Regions from separate parts of the Serratia sp. TSA_198.1 genome, predicted to be linked through region 2. Evidence: predicted binding sites of a transcription regulator. Region 2 holds the regulator's gene; each other region holds the start of a gene.

Region 1 (4,524 bases), on a different contig from region 2:
GCCAACGCCTGGCCGCCATTACCGCACAAGACAGCGAGCGCCAGAGCCCTTACGTTCAGCGCGCTCAGGCGCAGCGCGATCGCTTCAACCTGCCGGCCTGGCCGACCACCACTATCGGCTCATTCCCGCAGACCACCGAAATCCGCGGCCTGCGCCTGGATTTCAAACAGGGGCGTCTGGATGGCAACAATTACCGAACCAGCATTAGCGAGCACATCAAACAGGCGATCGTTGAACAAGAACGTCTGGGTCTGGACGTGCTGGTGCACGGCGAAGCCGAGCGTAATGACATGGTGGAATACTTCGGCGAGAACCTCGACGGCTTCGTCTTCACCCAAAATGGCTGGGTACAGAGCTACGGTTCCCGCTGCGTAAAACCGCCGGTCATTATTGGCGACATCAGCCGTCCTGAAGCCATTACCGTGGAGTGGGCGAAGTATGCACAATCGCTGACCGACAAGCCGGTAAAAGGCATGTTGACCGGGCCGGTGACCATCCTTTGCTGGTCGTTCCCGCGCGAGGACGTAACCCGTGAAGTGATCGCCAGGCAGATCGCCCTGGCGCTGCGCGACGAAGTGGAAGATCTGGAAAAAGCCGGTATCGGCATCATCCAGATTGACGAACCGGCATTGCGTGAAGGGTTGCCGCTGCGTCAATCCGACTGGGCCGCTTATCTGGACTGGGCAGTGGATGCCTTCAAACTGAATGCCGCCGTGGCGCAGGACGATACGCAGATCCACACTCACATGTGTTACTGCGAATTCAACGACATCATGGATTCCATCGCGGCGCTGGATGCCGACGTGATCACCATCGAAACCTCGCGTTCCGATATGGATCTGCTGGAAGCCTTCAAAGAGTTCGAGTATCCAAACGAAATTGGCCCTGGCGTGTACGACATCCACTCGCCAAACGTGCCAAGCGTGGAATGGATCGAAGCGCTGCTGCGTAAAGCGGCGCAGAACATCCCGGCGGAACGCCTGTGGGTTAACCCGGATTGCGGTCTGAAAACCCGTGGCTGGCCGGAAACCCGTCAGTCGCTGGCCAACATGGTGTTGGCGGCTCAGCGCCTGCGCGAGCAGCAAGCCTGACCGGAGTGCGTTGCCCGGCCATTGATGCCGGCGTGCAATCAATAAGGTTCTGGTGTGATTATTTTGGGCGCTTCGGCGCCCTTTTTTACATTGCAGGCGGCCGCCGGTGAAGGCAAGCCGTGAGGGGAGAGGTTATTTGACGCCGACCACGCCGTGTTGAGCGAACCATGCCAGCATGCGTTGCCAGCCGTCCGTCGCCGCTTCGGCATCGTAACTTGGGCGATAATCGGCATTGAAAGCATGACCCGCTTCGGGGTAGACCACGATCTCGGCATCGGCGTTAGCTGCGCGAATCGCCTGGCGCATGGTCTCCACCGTTTCCAGTGGAATTCCGCTGTCCTGGCCGCCGTATAATCCCAGCACCGGCGCAGACAGCTGCGTAGCCACATCGACCGGGTGTTTTGGCGAGTTCAGCGTTTTTTCGCCCACTAACTTGCCGTACCAGGCTACCGCTGCCTTCAGTTGCGGGTTATGCGCGGCATACAGCCAGGTAATACGGCCGCCCCAGCAAAAACCGGTAATCGCCAGCTTGCCGGCGTCGCCGCCGTGGCGGCTGGCCCAATGGGCTGCGTGGTCGAGATCGGCCAGCACCTGACGGTCCGGCACCTTGCTCACCAGCTTTTGCAAGATGTCGCCAATCTCCTGGTAATCTTTGGCATCGCCCTGTCGGAAGTACAACTCTGGCGCTATCGCCAGGTAGCCCTGTTTCGCCAGGCGGCGGCACAGATCCTGAATATGCTCGTGAACGCCAAAAATCTCTTGTACCACCAGCACCACGGGGAAGGGGCCGTTGTGGTTCGCTGGTTTGGCAATATAGGCCGGCAGGTTGTCACCCTGCGAGGGAATGGTGGTTTCCCCGGCATGAATGCCCTGTTCGTCGGTAAATACAGTAGAAGCGGCCAACGGCGTTACGGCCGGGGCGAATCCCCCCTGAGCCTGTTTTAATGTCATCACATGGTCGGTTTTCATTGCGGTCTCCGTGCAATAGAAAAAAGCGCTGAGAATAACTATAGGAAAGATTACCCGTTATTGGCACCCGGTTGAGCATTTTCGGTCAAGTCTGTAAAAAACGATTAATTATCTGGCTTTAGTGCATTTTTGTTATCTTTTTATCAGGATATTGCGCATTTTGGCCTGCATTAGCGCCATAAGGTACGTTAGCCCCATTTTTTGTTGCTAAGTCGCCGATAAAATAAGGCTATTTTTCGGTGGCGACATAAGTGGCCTCGTGGTGGGAAAGGGGGCCTGTCACCAAGAGGAAAGGCGGTAAACGGCGGGCTGTTTTGTCGGCTAGACTTGTGGCAAGTGCGGCGTTTACAGCGCCTTTGGGTTATTTAATGTGACTTATGTCACAAAAATTATGTAGATTGATCTTTGTTTCTTTATTCATGGTGATGGCCATCACGAAATTGGATGGCGATTTTCAGTAGAGTACTTTTTTGTTCCTCCCAATAAACATGATCTATGAGGAGTCTCGTATGTCTCAATCTGATGTTTTTCATCTCGGCCTCACTAAAAACGATTTACAAGGGGCCCAGCTTGCCATCGTTCCGGGCGATCCGCAGCGCGTAGAGAAAATTGCCAAGCTGATGGAAAACCCGGTGCACCTGGCTTCCCATCGTGAATTTACTACCTGGCGCGCAGAGCTGGACGGCAAGGCGGTGATCGTCTGCTCCACCGGCATCGGCGGCCCGTCTACCTCGATCGCCGTTGAAGAATTGGCGCAACTGGGGATCCGTACCTTCCTGCGTATCGGCACCACCGGGGCTATTCAGTCGAACATCAACGTCGGCGACGTGCTGGTCACTACCGCGGCGGTTCGCCTTGACGGCGCCAGCCTGCACTTTGCGCCGATGGAATTCCCGGCCGTGGCCGACTTTGCCTGCACCACCGCACTGGTCGAGGCCGCCAAGGCCAGCGGCGCCACCACGCATATTGGCGTGACCGCGTCTTCTGATACCTTCTATCCGGGCCAGGAACGTTACGATACCTATTCCGGCCGCGTCGTCAGCCGCTTTAAGGGCTCGATGGCAGAATGGCAGGCGATGGGCGTGATGAACTATGAAATGGAATCCGCCACTCTGCTGACCATGTGCGCAAGCCAGGGCCTGCGTGCCGGTATGGTTGCCGGCGTGATCGTCAACCGCACCCAGCAGGAAATTCCAAACGCAGAAACCATGAAAAACACCGAAAGCAAAGCGGTGCAGATCGTGGTTGAAGCGGCGCGCCGCCTGCTGTAATCGCCTTCCTCCCTTCAACGGGCCGCCAACGCGGTCCGTTTTTCCATTCAGCCCTAATCTGTTACGGTGATACCCGTCGTCTTTCAAACTGCGGTTGGCAGCAACGTGAAAGCCAGGGTGTATCTAGCTATCAGCGCCCCCTTTTTACCTGTTGATTTCGGCTTTGCTGCCCAGGCGGCGATTTTTTAGACAATAACGGCGAGGACGTCTATGGCAGCCCAGATTCTGCTTCTTCCTTCACAAACTCTGCCTGATGGCGGCATTAACGTCCGCGATCAATACGGTTTACCGGCCGCTGGTTGGAAGCGCAATCCGGCCTGGGTCGACGTCAGCGCGAAGTGCAACTGGCGTTAACCTCGAGTAAACCGCTACGCGTTTAGCCGGAGTTTAACCTGCCCCGGCCGGCATTGCGTATCCTTGGCACAGGAAACCTCGTATCAGGAGCCCGTATTGAGCCTCAACGACATTATCAACTGGGTCAGCGATGCCGTGCGTCAGCACGAAGGCTGGGCCATCCCCATTATTTTCTTCCTGGCATTCGGCGAATCGCTGGCGTTCTTGTCCCTGCTGTTGCCGGCCACGGTTATCCTGCTGGCGTTGGGCGCGTTGATTGGCGAGAGCGGTATCGCTTTTTGGCCTATCTGGGCCGCCGCCGCCATAGGGGCATTTTTTGGCGACTGGCTTTCTTACTGGATCGGTTACCACTATCAAGACCGTGTGGCGCACATGTGGCCGTTATCGCGTAATCCGCAGTTGCTGGACCGCGGCCATGCGTTTTTTGAACGCTGGGGCGTGCTGGGCATTTTTATCGGCCGCTTCTTCGGGCCGCTGCGCGCGGTGGTGCCGCTGGTCGGCGGTATCTGCGGCATGCCCCAACGTTACTTCCAACTGGCGAATATCACTTCAGCGATGATCTGGGCGTTCGGCATTCTTGCGCCGGGAGCCTTTGGCATCAAGTGGTTAACCCAGTGGTTTGGCTAGTTTTTGCCTGACTTGCGCGGCGTTTCGCAATATTGCGTTGCCGGTGCAAAATCAGACTGGACATCCATACAGCATCCCCTTAACGTGACGGGCAACGGGCGCATAAACGGCAAGGCGTAACAGGAGGCAGGGTGGATACCAGTTTGGTTTACGGTGTGGGCGGGGTAGTGGTCGGCATACTGTTGGGGTGGTTGATCGCCAGCCTGCGCATG
Region 2 (4,524 bases):
TTATCGAGTACGGCAAGAACGGCACCGGACGGTCGCGCAAGTATCTTCATACCTACGACGAAGCGGTGCCTTATAACCAGGTCCCCGGCACCTTTACACCTTGGGAAGCGCTGCCGGCGCCGACCGACGTGCTGTTCTATGAAGGGTTGCATGGCGGCGTGGTTACCGAACATACCGACGTGGCCAAACATGTCGATCTGCTGGTCGGCGTGGTACCGATCGTTAACCTGGAGTGGATCCAAAAACTGATCCGCGATACCGGCGAGCGCGGGCATTCACGTGAAGCGGTGATGGATTCGGTGGTGCGTTCGATGGAGGATTATATCAACTACATCACGCCGCAGTTCTCGCGCACCCACATCAACTTCCAGCGCGTGCCGACGGTGGATACCTCCAACCCGTTCGCCGCCAAAGCCATCCCTTCACTGGATGAAAGTTTCGTGGTGATTCACTTCCGCGGGCTGGATCAGATCGATTTCCCTTACCTGCTGGCGATGCTGCAAGGCTCTTTTATCTCGCACATCAATACGCTGGTGGTGCCGGGCGGCAAAATGGGGCTGGCGATGGAACTGATCATGGCGCCGCTGGTGCAGCAACTGCTGGAAGGCAAAAAAATCGGGTAATAGGTCGGAGCGCGGCAGTTGGCCGCGCCCCTTTATTCTTGCGCGTTACGCTACGTCGCGGATTTCAAAGCTGTGAGTCACGCTGGCAGCCTTGTTCAGCATCAACGACACCGAGCAGTATTTCTCGGCGGAGAGGTTCACCGCACGTTCAACGATATTGTCGGTCAGACCTTTGCCGGTCACGATAAAATGCAGGTTGATATGGGTAAAGACGCGCGGCACTTCTTCACGCCGTTCGGAGGTCAATTTCACCTCGCAATCACGCACGTCATTACGCCCTTTTTTCAGGATCGACACCACGTCGATAGCGCTGCATCCCCCCACCGACATCAGCACCATTTCCATCGGGCTGGGGGCTTTATCGCCGGCGTTGCCGTCCATCAACACCTGATGGCCAGACGCGGATTCCCCCAGAAACGTCAACCCTTCCACCCACTTAACTCTTGCCTGCATATTGGTCACTCCGATTAATTTCTTAAAATCAGAGTACGCTTTCGCATAGAAACTGGCAACGGAACCTGATGCTGGTCATGCGCAAGCAAGACAACACGAGACACCCGCCTCACTCTGTGCTACAAACAGAGCCGCAATAAATCTTTCCGGGACACTGATTTCAGGGAAACTCCCAGAGAAAGGCTCCTTTACCGGTATGTTAATAGAATGTAGCTTGCAGCTCTCCCGGCAAGTTAATATGCTAGAGCGACAGCGTATATTTATGACACGCCTCAAAACCTGCTGCCAGCCACCCTTAAAACAACGGCGACAGCACGTTTTACAGGGAACTCTGACCCCTGTGACACAAGGCAGCGATAACAACAGAGGATAACAGCGAATGGTTCTCGGCAAACCGCAAACAGACCCTACACTCGAATGGTTCCTGTCTCATTGCCATATCCACAAATATCCATCCAAAAGTACGCTGATTCACCAAGGTGAAAAAGCCGAAACGCTTTACTACATCGTAAAAGGCTCCGTCGCGGTGCTGATTAAAGATGAAGAAGGTAAAGAGATGATCTTGTCCTACCTTAACCAGGGGGATTTCATCGGCGAGCTTGGATTATTTGAAGAAGGCCAGGAGCGTAGCGCCTGGGTCAGGGCGAAAACCGCCTGTGAAGTGGCTGAGATTTCTTACAAGAAATTCCGCCAACTGATTCAGGTCAACCCGGACATCCTGATGCGCCTGTCAGCGCAGATGGCAAGCCGCCTGCAAGTGACCTCAGAGAAAGTGGGTAACCTCGCCTTCCTGGACGTTACCGGTCGCATCGCGCAAACGCTGCTGAACCTGGCGAAACAACCCGATGCCATGACCCACCCAGACGGCATGCAGATCAAAATCACCCGCCAGGAAATTGGTCAGATCGTCGGTTGTTCACGTGAAACCGTCGGCCGCATTCTGAAAATGCTGGAGGATCAAAACCTGATCTCCGCCCACGGCAAAACCATTGTCGTTTACGGCACACGTTAATCACTGAAAAAACGGCGCGATGATTCGCGCCGTTTTTTTATGCCCCGACCGATCATGTGGCGTCGACTGATTTACCACCCGGAAGTCAATTACGCACTGCGGCAAACGCTGGTGCTGTGTCTGCCGGTGCTCTTTGGCCTGCTGATCGGCCACCTGCAACTCGGCCTGCTGTTTTCCCTGGTTCCCGCCTGCTGTAACATCGCCGGGCTGGACACGCCCCACAAACGTTTTTTCAAACGCCTGATCGTCGGCGGCTCACTGTTTGCACTCAGCAGCCTGTTGCTGCAGCAGGCGTTGCTGTGGCAATTGCCGCTGCCGGCGTTGATGCTCGGCCTGGCTCTGCTGCTCGGCGTCAGCGGCGAGATCAGCCCGTTACATGCCCGCCTGCTCCCCGCCGCGTTGATCGCCGCCATCTTTTCTCTCAGCATGGCCGGCACGGTGCCGCTGTGGTACGCCCCCTTACTGTATGTGGTGGGTACCGCCTGGTACGGCCTGTTCACCTGGTTCTGGTTCAAGCTGTGGAAAGAACAGCCGATGCGCGAATCGTTGAGCCAGCTTTATCTGGAACTGGCGGACTACTTCGAAGCCAAGTATTCCCTGTTAACCCAACATACCGATCCGCAAACCGCGTTACCGCCACTGCTGGTGCGCCAGCAAAAAGTGATGGACCTGATCAGCCTGCTGTATCAGCAGCTCAACTTTTTGCCGCACGCCAATAATCTCGAGCAAAAACGCCTGCAGCGAACCTTTCAGGTCGCGCTGGATTTACAAGAACACATTACCGTCAGCCTGCACCTGCCGGAAGAAGTGCAAAAACTGGTGGAGCAGAGCCAGGCCGAGGCGATTATCCGCCGCAATGCGCAGGTGATTGCCGGCCGGCTGCGCACGGTGGCGCACGATATTCTCTATCATCAATACTCCCAGCGCTTCAGTATGACCAACGAGCTGGCAGCATTGGAAAAAGTGGCCGCACAGCACCCCGACAATCCGGTGGGTCAGTTCTGTTACTACCACTTCAGCCGCATCGCTCGCCTGCTGCGCACCCAGCATCCGTTATACCGTCGCGACCTGATGGCCAATCAAAACCGCCTGCCGTTCTGGCCGGCGCTGTTCAGCTACCTGTCGTTTAAATCCAACGCCCTGCGCAATGCGGCACGGCTGGGGGTAATGCTGGCGGCGGGCAGCAGCCTGGGGATGGTTTTCAATCTGCCAAAACCTTACTGGATCCTGCTGACCGTCATGCTGGTGAGCCAGAACGGCTACAATGCCACCCGGGTTCGCATCCAGCACCGTGCGCTCGGCACGTTGGCCGGGCTGGTGATCGCTGCCGGGCTGCTACAGTTGCAAATGCCCGAGGGCGCGACCCTGAGCGTGATGCTGGTCATTACGCTGGCGGCCTATCTGGTTTCGCGTAAAAACTACGGGCTGGCGGTGATTGGCTTTACGGTGACGGCGGTCTATACCCTGCAACTGCTGGCGCTGAACGGCACACATTTCCTGATCCCCCGCCTTATCGACACCCTGATCGGCTGCGTGTTGGTGTTCGGCGGCACCATCTGGCTGTGGCCACAGTGGCAAAGCGGCCTGCTGCGCAAGAACGCCCATCAGGCGCTGGAGAAAGATCAACAGGCACTGCGCCTGCTGCTGGAAGAGCAGGAACCCGATCCCAGCGCGCTGGCCTATGCTCGCATGCAGGTGAACCAGGCGCACAACGCGCTGTTCACCTCATTGAATCAGGCAATGCAGGAGCCGGGGTTTGAATCCAGCTATCTGGCGGATATGCGCCTGTGGGTAACGCACAGTCAGTTTATTGTCGAACACCTGAACGCGATGACCATTCTGGCACGCGAGCACTATATGCTGACGCCCAAGCTGGCGCAGGAGTATCTGCAAACCTGCGAGATAGCGCTGCAAAGCTGCCAGCAGCGGCTGGAGTACGACGGGCCGAGCAGCGGCAACAGCATCATGCAGCCACCGGATTTGCACCCGGAAATGCCGGTTACCGAAATGGAGCGCCACCTGCGCCGCATTCTCTCCCACCTGAGCGTCATGCACACCATTTCGTCGCTGGCCTGGCGCCAGCGCCCGCATCACGGCATCTGGCTGAAACGTAAACTGCGCGATCAATAAGGGCGCCCTGCGGCGCCCCTTGTCATTCCGAGATAAGATTACGCGTTAATCACGTCCTGCACCGCCAGCTCAAACAATGCCATGCCATCGTCGATGTCTTTCAGATCCACAACCAGAGAAGGCGCAAAGCGGATCACATTAGGGCCGGCGTTGAGGATCATCAGCCCGCGCGCAGCGGCGGCGGTGAGGAAATCGCGCGCCTTGCCGTGATACGGCGGAGTCAGCTCTGCGCCAATCAGCAAGCCCATGCCGCGAATGTCGCTGAAAATACCGTATTTCTCGCCAATTTTCCGCAGTGCCTGCACG
Region 3 (4,524 bases), on a different contig from region 2:
AAAATAGCCGACAAGATTGACCTGCAACGAGCGGTCAAAATCCCCCAGCAGGAAATCGGTGATCGGCGCCGCCTTGGCGATACCGGCGCTGTAAACCAGCAGATTGGCCTGGCCGAACGCCTGATCCACCGCCGCCGCCAGCGCAATGACGCTCTGCTCGTCGGTGGCGTCGGCCTGGAAAGCCTGGGCGCGGCCCGCACCGAACTCATGGTTAATCTGTTGCGCCACCTGCCGGGCATTGTCGGCGTTCAAATCGGCCACCGCGACCCGGTAACCCGCCTGCGCCAGGCCGTGGGATAAAAACGCACCTAAGGTTTGGCCGCCGCCAATCACTACCGCTACTTCAGACATGATCTACTCCTTATGCAATAAATTTCAGCGTGCTGCCTAACGGGATATCAGCCGGCGTGGCGCCGGAAACGTGGATCGAACCCGGAAACTCGGCCTGGGTTACGCCGTCGAAGCGTACGGTGACATGACCCAGCTCGCGCAGGTTTTGCGTCGCGACGCTGCCGACGGCGGTGATCGGATAACGCTGCTCCGCCAGCTCCATCCAGCCGCCGACCTGCAATTCGCCGGCGGTGTCGCCGTGCCGATGGATAAAGCAAAACTCTTCGATGTCCGCCGGCGCGCCTTCGCGGAAGGTGATCAGCATGTCATCCTGCAATGCCTCACGGGCGCTGCCGCCAATCTGCGTAATGGTGGTGTGGAAAATGGTGTGCATGATCTTTTCCCTGCAAAACAGTGTCATTGATAGATGAAGGCCGAAGCGGCCCAGGCGATCAGTACCGTTGGCGCACCGGTCAGGAAACGCCCGACCAGTACCGACGGCACGCCGACCCGCACGGTGTCCTGTTTGGCTTCCGCCAGCGACAGGCCGACCGGAATAAAGTCGCAGGCTGCCTGCGCGTTAATCGCAAACAGCGCAGGCAGCGCCAGCTGCGGCGGAATATGCCCGAGACCGATTTGCACCCCGACCAGCACACCAATCACCTGGGCGATCACCGCGCCGGGGCCGAGGAAGGGCGACAACAGCGGGAAGGAACAGATCAGCGCCAGCGTCACCAGGCCGATTGGGCTGCTGGCCAGCGGCGTCAGGCTGTGGGCGATAAAATCACCCAGGCCCGAGGCCATGATGATGCCGATCAACGCCGAGACGAACGCCATAAACGGCAGGATGGTTTTCAGCACAGTATCGATGGTGTCGCGCCCGGCCTGGAAGAACACCGCCACCACCGAGCCCATGCCCATACCGACCTTGGCCAGCAGGCCGTCGCTCTGTTCGGTGATTTTTTTGCTGGTGTCGTAATCCCGCCCTTTGGGCTGCGGGGCGGGGGCCTTTTGCGCAGTATCGGTTGTCGACGCCACCAGGCTGATGTTGTTGTCGCGTACGCCGGAGACGTAAATGTCCTCGAGGATAAACTGCGCCAGCGGGCCGGACTGGCCGGTGGCGTGGATATTGACCGTCGGGATGCGGCGCTTCGGATACAACCCGCAGCGCAGGGTGCCGCCGCAGTCGATCACCATCACGCCAATCTCTTCCGCCGGCGGTTCGCCCTCTTTAAAGCCGTCGACTGCCGGCCAGCCGGTCAGCTCGCTGAGCCGATCGACGATCGAAGGGCGGGTGCCGGCGGTGATGTACACCACTTTCTTGCCGGGTTCGACAGCAATTTCCAACGGGCCACCCCAGCCGCTGGCGCCTTTCTCAATACGGATATAAGCACTCATGCTGCACTCCACGGATTAAAGTTGCACCTGGCGATCCAGGCGGATACCCATCTTGCGTTCGAACAGACTGGTGGTGAGATCGGTTACCCAGCCACGGAAGAAGTTGGTGAACAACCCGACCAGGAAATAGCTCACCGCCAATGGCCCCAGCGGCAGGCCGAGAGTCGTCAGCCCGCTGGCGATACCGAGGTAAACGAACAGCTCGCCGGGGTTGATGTGCGGGAACAGGCCGTTCATCGAGTGGCAGCTGTAGGACGCCGCCGCATAGTAGCTGGGCTTGTATTTCTCCGGCATAAAGCGCCCGAGACTGAGGGTCATCGGGTTACAGAAAACAAAGGTACCGATCAGCGGCAGCAGCAGATAGCGTGATACCGGGTTGCCCGCGCAGCGCTGCGCCAATCGTTCGATACGTTCCTGGCCTACAAATTTGATCAGCGCATTCATAATAACCAACAGGCTGATTAACAAAGGTAAAATACCGGTCACCATGCCGACAAACACTTCACCACCTTTCTGAAACAGGCCGATAAACCACTCGGCGCCGTGGGTGATTAGCTCAATCATTATTGCTCTCCTGTGATGGACGATATGGCCTGGAGCGAAAAGCGGCTCTGTCGCCATGGGCCTTACACTAGTCACTTTATGGATTCATTTGTTTTAAATAGATCACATTTTGAAAGATAAATATTTTATTGTGAAAGTTAATTATGAAAGAAAAATAAGGATGAAACGAAAGGATTGGCGGAAGACAGGCACAAAAAAGCCCGGCGTACCGGGCTGTGGGGGCAGGGAAAGGGATCAGGCGATGGTGACTTTTTTGTCCAGATAGGTGTCCTGCACGGCGTTGATCAGCGCCACGCCTTCTTTCATCGATTTCTTGAACGCCTTGCGCCCCAGGATCAGGCCCATGCCGCCCGCACGCTTGTTGATGACTGCGGTGCGTACCGATTCCTGCAGGTCGTTTTCACCGGCGGCACCGCCGGAGTTGATCAAGCCCGCGCGGCCCATATAGCAGTTGGCCAACTGGTAACGCACCAGATCTATCGGGTGATCGGTGGTCAGCTTGTTGTAGACGCGGTCATCGGTATAGCCGAATTTTACTGCGCGGTAGCCGCCGTTGTTTTCCGCCATTTTTTGCTTAACGATATCGGCGCCGATGGTGGCGGCAATATGGTTGGCCTGGCCGGTGAGATCGGCGCTGGAATGATAATCCACGCCGTCTTTGGTGAACGCCGGGTTACGCAGATAGGCCCAGAGTACGGTGACCATGCCCAGCTCGTGCGCGCGTTCGAAGGCGGCAGAGATCTCCTCGATCTGGCGGCGAGATTGCTCGGAGCCGAAGTAAATCGTTGCGCCGACCGCGACCGCCCCCATATTGAAAGCCTGCTCGACGCTGGCGTACAGCGTCTGGTCGTATTGCGTCGGATAGCTCAGGGTCTCGTTATGGTTCAGTTTGACCAGGAACGGAATTTTGTGGGCATAGCGGCGTGATACCGACGCCAGCACCCCGTAGGTGGAGGCGACGCAGTTACAGCCGGCTTCGATTGCCAGTTCGACGATGTTTTTCGGATCAAAATACAAGGGGTTGGCGGCGAAAGAAGCGCCGGCCGAGTGTTCAATGCCCTGATCGACCGGCAGAATCGACAGATAACCGGTGCCGGCCAGGCGGCCATGGTTGAGCAGGGTTTGCATGGAACGAAGGACGGTATTGGGACGGTTGTTATCGATCATTATCCGGTCGACAAAGTCGGCGCCCGGCAGGTACAGATTCTCAGCAGGGATGGTGGTACAGCGGTGTTGCAACAGGTCTTCCGCTTCCTTTCCTAACAACTGCGCGATATCAGTCATGATTGACTCCCGATTTGGCTCCCTCATACACCGGCAATGCCATCCCCGTCGTCTTTCAAGCCCTGGCTACAGCTTGAAAGCCATAGGGGATATTGGGTCACCGGCATAGCAGAAAGCGGTGATTAAAGCTGTAAGAACGAGACTACTGAATTTCCTTTGGCAAGGAGAAACAATAGATGCGATTGAGAGGAAATTCCATTTGCAGGGGCAAATACGCGAGGGCGATCGCCCCCGGCGCGGTAACTGGCTGATTACTCGATATCGAACCACTCGGTGTTTTGCAGGGCGATCGGCGTAATAGAGTAGATCATCTCCTGCAGGTGCTCATGGATGGCGCGTTCGGCGGCGTCCGCATCCTGCGCCTTGAGCGCGGCAAAGATCCGATAATGCTGCTGGATCAGGCTTTCCGGCGGCGACACCTCGCTCAGGCTGAGAAAACGCACCCGGTCCATGGTGGCCTTGATGGTTTCGATGGTTTCCCAGGCCAGGGGGCAGTCGGCGAACTGGGTCAGCAACTGGTGGAACTCATCGTCCAGCGCCAAAAACTCGCGCGTCTGCTGGTTTTGCGCCGCCAGTTCCTGGCGATGCAAATTGTGCTCCAGCGTCATCAACTGTTCCGGCGTGATCCGCTGCGCCACGCGGCGGACGATCGCGCATTCCACCGCCTGGCGGATAAAGCGCCCGTCGGCCACCCGCTTGGCGGAAATCTTCATCACGAAAGTGCCGCGCTGCGGCAGTATCTGCACCAACCCGGCCTCCGCCAGCTTGATGAAAGCTTCGCGCACCGGTTGGCGCGAAACGCTAAAACGGGTGGAAATCTCTTTTTCGGAAAGCAGCGTGCCGGGCGGAATGGTGCAGTCGACAATGTCTTTACGCAGGAAACGGTAAATTTGCTGGTTGACCGGAAGGGTGTTGGTGAGGCTGTAGGATTCAGACATGGCGACAATC

The links. Region 2 encodes CRP, which controls carbon source genes, mostly activating them, when cyclic AMP is high. Its sites were predicted from a motif close to ATGTGANNNNNNTCACAT; they were not measured.
Region 1: a site for CRP is predicted at 2,429-2,446, ahead of udp (uridine phosphorylase). Genes of this name have one in related genera too.
Region 3: a site for CRP is predicted at 2,383-2,400, ahead of srlA (PTS glucitol/sorbitol transporter subunit IIC). Genes of this name have one in related genera too.

The regions. Positions count from the first base shown of each region.
Region 1 covers NZ_JBQZFP010000005.1:21,399-25,922, reverse strand. The annotation lists gene metE (5-methyltetrahydropteroyltriglutamate--homocysteine S-methyltransferase) at 1-1,091, shown strand, start outside; gene ACUTSW_RS18830 (dienelactone hydrolase family protein) at 1,224-2,060, opposite strand; gene udp (uridine phosphorylase) at 2,570-3,331, shown strand; gene ACUTSW_RS18820 (hypothetical protein) at 3,542-3,685, shown strand; gene ACUTSW_RS18815 (DedA family protein) at 3,782-4,312, shown strand; gene rmuC (DNA recombination protein RmuC) at 4,444-4,524, shown strand, end outside.
Region 2 covers NZ_JBQZFP010000007.1:19,169-23,692, forward strand. The annotation lists gene ACUTSW_RS21665 (phosphoribulokinase) at 1-623, shown strand, start outside; gene ACUTSW_RS21670 (OsmC family protein) at 669-1,076, opposite strand; gene crp (cAMP-activated global transcriptional regulator CRP) at 1,456-2,088, shown strand; gene ACUTSW_RS21680 (YccS/YhfK family putative transporter) at 2,143-4,218, shown strand; gene argD (bifunctional acetylornithine/succinyldiaminopimelate transaminase) at 4,257-4,524, opposite strand, start outside.
Region 3 covers NZ_JBQZFP010000006.1:183,340-187,863, forward strand. The annotation lists gene srlD (sorbitol-6-phosphate dehydrogenase) at 1-351, opposite strand, end outside; gene srlB (PTS glucitol/sorbitol transporter subunit IIA) at 362-724, opposite strand; gene srlE (PTS glucitol/sorbitol transporter subunit IIB) at 748-1,728, opposite strand; gene srlA (PTS glucitol/sorbitol transporter subunit IIC) at 1,744-2,292, opposite strand; gene fbaB (class I fructose-bisphosphate aldolase) at 2,527-3,576, opposite strand; gene ACUTSW_RS21070 (GntR family transcriptional regulator) at 3,828-4,514, opposite strand.